Regions from separate parts of the Alkalibacterium sp. m-11 genome, predicted to be linked through region 2. Evidence: riboswitches for the same ligand, from Rfam matches in the RefSeq annotation. Region 2 holds a riboswitch; the other holds the start of a gene.
The links. A riboswitch is a leader RNA that binds a small molecule or an ion and turns the genes downstream of it on or off. The one in region 2 is predicted to bind lysine.
Positions count from the first base shown of each region.

Region 1: another riboswitch for lysine. It lies ahead of ACYQ2O_RS08340 (Na+/H+ antiporter NhaC family protein); the one in region 2 lies ahead of ACYQ2O_RS01575 (aspartate kinase).

Region 1 is NZ_BAAGIR010000078.1:135-3,559, reverse strand. Features, by position in the region: gene ACYQ2O_RS08350 (SDR family oxidoreductase) at 1-88, shown strand, start outside; gene ACYQ2O_RS08345 (nucleoside 2-deoxyribosyltransferase) at 463-966, shown strand; lysine riboswitch at 1,156-1,323, shown strand; gene ACYQ2O_RS08340 (Na+/H+ antiporter NhaC family protein) at 1,401-3,032, shown strand; gene ACYQ2O_RS08335 (hypothetical protein) at 3,069-3,221, opposite strand; partial or broken gene ACYQ2O_RS08330 (helix-turn-helix domain-containing protein) at 3,300-3,425, shown strand, end outside.
Region 2 is NZ_BAAGIR010000006.1:42,529-45,953, forward strand. Features, by position in the region: gene ACYQ2O_RS01570 (aspartate-semialdehyde dehydrogenase) at 1-386, opposite strand, end outside; gene ACYQ2O_RS01575 (aspartate kinase) at 886-2,088, opposite strand; lysine riboswitch at 2,199-2,378, opposite strand; gene ACYQ2O_RS01580 (DeoR/GlpR family DNA-binding transcription regulator) at 2,599-3,351, shown strand.

The sequences.
Region 1 (3,425 bases), on a different contig from region 2:
GATGGCAGCTTTCCTGGTTTCTGGCGTCAACACCTATGTCTCAGGACAGACCATCCTTGTCGATGGAGCAATGAGCAAGTCGTATTAGCAGGATAAATAGACTAGAGACCCGTTTCTCCATTAATGAAGACGGGTCTTTTCTATATGTTGAGAATCCGAAAACACGCTCTAGTTCAGAATAGGTTTATCGATTGAACTCCACTGATAGGCTATGAAAATAAAGTTTACACGAGTTATCCCTATCTGAACTCGACTCGATTCCAGTACGGTTTAGTTCAGCCGCTCATCTCCTTACTGAACTCGATTCAAGCACAGGAATAAGGCAGTTCACGTCGGAAAATTGTGTTAAACTAGAGTGAAACGGAATTATAAAAAGGCTGGAGGACCCGACCTGTTTCACAGTACAAGGTCTTAACACATTTCTTAAAACAAATTCAGCCGAAAAAGGAAAGGACTAGTCAAATGACCAAACACCTATATTTCGCCTCGCCACTGTTCACTGAAATGGAGCAGCACTACAATACATACGTCGTCAATAAAATCAGAGAAGCATTTGAGGAGAATATTGACGTCTATCTGCCTCAGGAGAACGCGGCGATCAATGACAAGAGCAATTATGCCAGCAGCATCCAGATCGCCGATGGAGACAATGCGTACTTGAAAAAAGCCGACATCTTAGTTGCTGTACTCGACGGCGTCACAGTCGATGCCGGAGTCGCGTCAGAGATCGGATACTTCTATGCACTGGAAAAACCAATCATTGGGATTTACACTGATATTCGACAAGGAGCAGGAAACAATAAAGAGAAAATTGAGGCACTGGATGAAATAGCCGAGTCTCCATTTTCATATATCAATCTCTACACAGTCGGTCTGGTCAAGCAAAGGGGGCAAATTGTCAGAAGCAGTGACGAGCTGATCGACATGCTGAAGGAATGGATGACGAGTGATCAGAAATCAGTCTAAAAACAACCTGACTGTTCTCCAGAATGAAAATCAAGCAAGATTAATCTTGTGTTCAATAATGTGGACAGACCGCTGCCGGTCTGTCTTACCAATGATAAAACGTTTTCTGAGACATGACTCATCAGAATTAATAAAAATCCGGTTGAAAAACATGCTGGAAACGTGTAGACTAATAAGCGTTGTATAAATAGAAAAGATAGAGGCGCGAAGAAAAAGAGTAAGGACTGAGAGGGGACACCCGCTGACCAGTCACGAAAGGGTTCTTTGCCGAAGGGAATCAGGTGGTTAACCGGTTCTCCTGGGCATACGTTTAACAGGCGTATGACTGTCACGTTTACGTGGAGCACTATCCTAGTCAATGTTTTTTCAAGCATTCAGGGGCGTGTTCCTGGGTGCTTTTTTCTATTTATAAATAATAGAAATGGAGATATATCATGAAAAGAAAATTACAATGGTTTATATTAATCGGACTGGTCAGTTTTACCCCCAGCACCGTATCTGCAGCTGAAACAGGAGGGAGCATGGCTTCAAAACTTGGAGCAGTCACACTGATTCCGCCTCTTGTTGCTATCGCTTTGGCTTTCCTTACAAAAAATGTGGTCCTGTCACTGTTTCTGGGTGTGTTTTCCGGAACGATCATTGCTCAGTATGCAGGTGGAGCAAATATCTTGACCGGTATCATTTTCGGATTTACGGATATCATTGATTACATCCTGAACTCATTGGCTGATCCCTGGAATGCGGGAATCATTCTGCAGGTTCTGGTTATTGGGGGGCTGATTGCTCTGATCACCAGTTCTGGTGGCGCTCGAGCTATCGCCGAAGCTCTGGCTAAAAAGGCTAAAGGACCGATCAGTACTCAGCTGATCACATGGACTCTGGGCCTACTGATCTTCTTTGATGATTACGCCAATGCGCTTATAGTCGGACCGATCATGCGTCCTGTTTCAGATAAAATGAAGATTTCCCGCGAACGTCTGGCATTCTTGATTGATGCAACAGCCGCACCAATTGCCGGGATCGCTCTTATTTCTACCTGGATCGGCTATGAAGTCGGACTGATCAATGATGCGTATCTGTCGATCGGTCAGGAAGTAAATGCGTATGGCGTCTTCCTTCAGACGATTCCATACCGCTTCTACAATATTCTGATGCTCTTTTTCGTTGCTCTGACCTCAATGACTCTACGTGAGTTCGGTCCAATGAAAAAAGCTCAGGAACGTGCACGAGATACACATCAACTGATCGCTCAAGGAGCAACGCTTGAGAGTGAGGAAGAAGAACTGGAAGTTGTAGCCAAAGGTACTCCATCGATCTGGAGTGCGCTTGTTCCAATCGGTGCACTGATTTTATTCAGTTTTATCGGTTTCTACACAGACGGGCGTCAGGCTATTCTAGCTTCAGACAACACTGCACTTATTCAGACTGTTCAGAATGCTCCTTTCTCATTTGTTGCATTAAGAGAAACATTTGGTACATCTGATGCATCTGTCGTCCTGTTCCAGGCTGCACTGATCGCCAGCATTATTGCCCTTGTAATGGGTGTCATTAAAGGTCATTTCAGTTTTGGCAAAGGAATCGATATATGGGTATCCGGAATGAAGACCCTTATGATCACTGGTGTCATATTATTACTGGCTTGGTCTCTTTCAGGCGTGATGGGTGAACTCGGAACTGCAGACTACCTTGTGTCGCTGTTAAGTGATACACTTCCAGCATTCCTGCTGCCGACAGTCATCTTCCTTCTGGGAGCTGTCATTTCATTTGCGACAGGGACGTCATACGGTACAATGGGTATCCTGATGCCGCTGGCTATTCCTCTGGCAACTGCTATGGATCCTGGAAATGCCGACTTCATCGTTATGTCAGCTGGAGCCGTACTGACCGGTGCAATCTTTGGGGACCACGCTTCACCGATTTCAGATACGACCATTCTATCGTCAAGGGGAGCAGGGTCGAATCTGCTCGACCACGTCAACACGCAGCTGCCTTATGCAATTGCCATAGCGGTCATTTCCGTTTTATCTAAAATAGCCGAGAAGACCCCCACTTCTTACGAAGTGTAAAGTGGGGGATGAATCGGCTTCGGACACGGGGTGGCTTTAGCCGTCCCGATTGTCCGATTGTTCGAGTGCTGTTTGAATCAAGTGAAAAATTGTTTGAGTACGAGTACCGAACCCTTTCTGCTCTTTGTACTTGTCCACCCTATCGAGCAATGTCTTCGGAAATCGTAAAATAACTGATTGCTTTTCCATTGTTTTCACTCCTTAATGATATACAAATAATATCTAAAATGATACAATAAGTATATCATTTAAAGGGGGTGGAAATCAATGAGACACAAAGCCTATAAGTTCCGCATCTACCCGAACAAAGAGCAGGAAATCCTGATTGCGAAGACGATTGGGTGCAGTCGGTTCGTCTTCAACCATTTCCTTGCAAAATGGAACGAGCTGTAC
Region 2 (3,425 bases):
GTGGAGCAGTTTGGATTGGCAATCAGCTTACGCTTCAGTGATGCGCGGTTGACCTCAGGAACGACCAGGTCTACTGAATCATCCATTCTCCAGGCACTCGAGTTATCAATGATGACTGCACCTGTTTCTTCAAAGATAGGAGCGTACTCGAGACTTGTTCCTCCTCCGGCAGACATCAACACGTAATCATACTGACTGTTTCTGACGTGTTCTTCTGTCAGTTCTTCTACTATATACGTGTTTCCTTTAAAGGTTACTTCTTTTCCAGCTGAACGGGCTGATGAATACAGGGTAAGGGAATCAAAAGGAATTAATTCCTCGTCCAGGAGCTGAAGCATGGTCTGACCGACTAAGCCGGTCGCTCCGACTAGAGCTAGTGATACCATAGTTAAATCATCCTTTCGCAATTCTTATAAATCAAAAAATAAGTTTCAAAGTGTTGAAGTGTTGTCTAGCTTAACTACTCCCGTTGGTCGGTCGATCACAACAATAGTTGTACGTGCTGAAGCACTACAACTTGTAAGGACGTACCAGCCTCTCGAGAAAAAGATAAATGTACCCATTGCGCAGGATGCTCTTCTTCCGCATACTCTGTCTCTACGCATTGGAAATGCTAGAGTCACAGCAATTCGGGGCACATTTCCTCTACTCGCTATCGCTCGGTCGATCTCAACAATAGTTGTACGTGCTAAAGCACTACAACTTGTAAGGTCTACTCGCTATCGCTCGGTCGATCACAACAATAGTTGTACGTGCTAAAGCACTACAACTTGTAAGGTCTACTCGCTATCGCTCGGTCGATCTCAAGTATATCTGTAAGAGCTGAAGCTCGAACAGATACTAAGGTATTTTCTTGTCGAGGCTTAGCGGTACGTGAAGCTTTTCTTATAAATCAAATGTCTGACAGAGTATACGTGTGGCTTTTTCACCGTTTTCTCCATCGACTACATAGGAGACACTAATTTCTGATGTAGTGACCTGATAGAAGGGGATATCAGATTCTATCAAAGTCTTAAAAATTTTTGATGCGATACCAGTCATGTCTCTCATTCCTGCCCCGATGACTGATACTTTGCAGTAAGTTGTTTCGATTTTAACATAGAGATGATCATAATCCGACTTAAGCGAGTCGAACAGTTCGTTCAGTTCTCTTTCTTCAGATTCCTTGAATGTAAATGACAGCTGAAGGCCATCCTGATTCTGAATCTGAGAAATCATATCGATATTGATTTCAGCTTCTTCCAGTTTGATGAACAAGTCATGCAGGAAGGACTGACTTTCGTTAGGGTAGGTGATAGTGACGTGAGCCATCTCTTTATCCAGAGCTACACCTGTCACGGCTTTTCTTTCGAGCATTTGATCATTCGGCACGATCCATGTTCCTTTCTCATTAGAGAGTGTTTTTCCAAGATAAATAGGGATATTGTGATTATTGGCCAGTTCCACGCTTCTAGTCTCCAGTACACCGGCACCAAGAGCTGACATTTCCATCATTTCTTCAAAAGAGATCGTGTCCCATCTCTTGGCTTCAGGATAGACACGAGGATCTGTAGAAAAGACTCCAGTCACATCGGTGTAAATCTCACATGGGCAGTCAAGGGCGGATGCAATGGCAACAGCGGTCGTGTCGGATCCGCCTCTGCCAAGGGTCGTCAGTTCACCGGCCTTATTGAATCCTTGAAATCCGGCTACAATCAGTATGTTCTGCTCTTCAAACAACTGTTCAAGCAGATCAGTCTTGATTGATGAAATCTTACTTTTAAGGTGTTTACCAATCGTTTCGATGCCGGCCTGGTAGCCTGTGAGCGGTTTGGCGTTGACGTTCAGATCATTGAGTGCCAGCGACAGGAAAGAGATGGTCTGCTGTTCACCTGTCGTCAGAAGCATCGCTAGGTCTTTGTCATTCGGTTTAGATGTCAGTTCATTAACTGATGCCAGAAGCTGGTCAGTAGTCTTTCCCATAGCAGAGACAACGACAACTAGCTGCTCGTCAGCTTCTACACGCTCCTTAATGTACTGCGCAATATTTTTTATTTTTGAGAAGTCGGCCACACTTGATCCACCGAACTTTAGTACACTTCTTTTCATAGGCGCTCCTTTATCAGATTGGATAAAACGGACGGCTTCAACCGTGCAGCTTTTTGACTATAAAAAAAACAAGCCGGGAATGCCGACTTGTTTTAAATAACCTATCATAAACAAGTGGAAGCACTCCGTTAAGCACACGCTATGCGGCAGTCTGCATATTGTTCATATGCAACCCAACAACTTATCCTCTGTAAATAATAAGTCATTTCGGCAGATTTCCCTTTCCTTATTTCAGACTTACAGGTCTTTATGAAATAAGTACTCATGATTTCCGCGCCTCATCCAGTTCTAATCTTTAATTGTATAAATTTAATGTTCCTGATTAATAGCTTATCAAATATGCTTAGAGATGTAAAATGTTATTTTGAATTAATTGCATTTTCTAGAGAGAACAATCGACTAGTAGTTCAGTCATTATGTAACTATGAATGGTTTTGGTTGAAAGTGACCGTTTAATATTGTTTGTGACCGTTTTATATGTTAAAATTCAATAGTGAAGAGGTGAGGTAAGTGCTTACAGAAGACAGATATGCTTATATACTGAAGGTGCTGAATGAAAAAAATACGATCACAGTACAAGAACTGATCGATCAACTTAACCATTCTGAATCCACAATTAGACGGGACTTGACCGAGCTTGAAAATCAGGACAGGCTGGTACGTATTCATGGAGGAGCCAGAAGAAAGCGTCAGCCGACTGATGAGGCATCAATGGAAGACAAAACAGTCAAAAACACTCATGAGAAGCAGGCGATAGCCAGAAAAGCAATTGCACTGATTGAAGAACATGAGGTGGTTTTTCTGGACGCAGGATCGACAACCTATGAGATGATACCACTGCTTGCGGATAAGGATATTACGGTAGTAACGAATGGTGTGCCCCATGCAGCACGTCTGGCCGATTACCAGATCGAAGCGATACTTATCGGCGGGCGCATTAAGAAACGGACAAAAGCGGTCATCGGATCAGTTGCGGCAGATCAGCTGGGAGAATACCATTTTACCAAAGCATTCTTGGGTATGAATGGTGTCGATCCAGAAGCAGGCTTTACTACACCGGATGTTGAAGAGGCAGCTGTGAAGAAAAAAGCCATCCGACAGTCAAATGCGACGTATGTATTAGCAGACCCGACTAAATTTAATGAAGTCACGTTTGCTAAAGTGGCAGACATAGACGATTGTGCAGTCATTACCACATCTCTTGCAGAAGAACATAGAACAGTCGCAGAATTAACTAAAGTGGTAACTCCCAATAATCTATGAAAAATTATGTTTCCCAAATTTCTCGTTGCTCGTATGATGATTTCTGTCGATGAAGGTAATATAATCCAATCCTT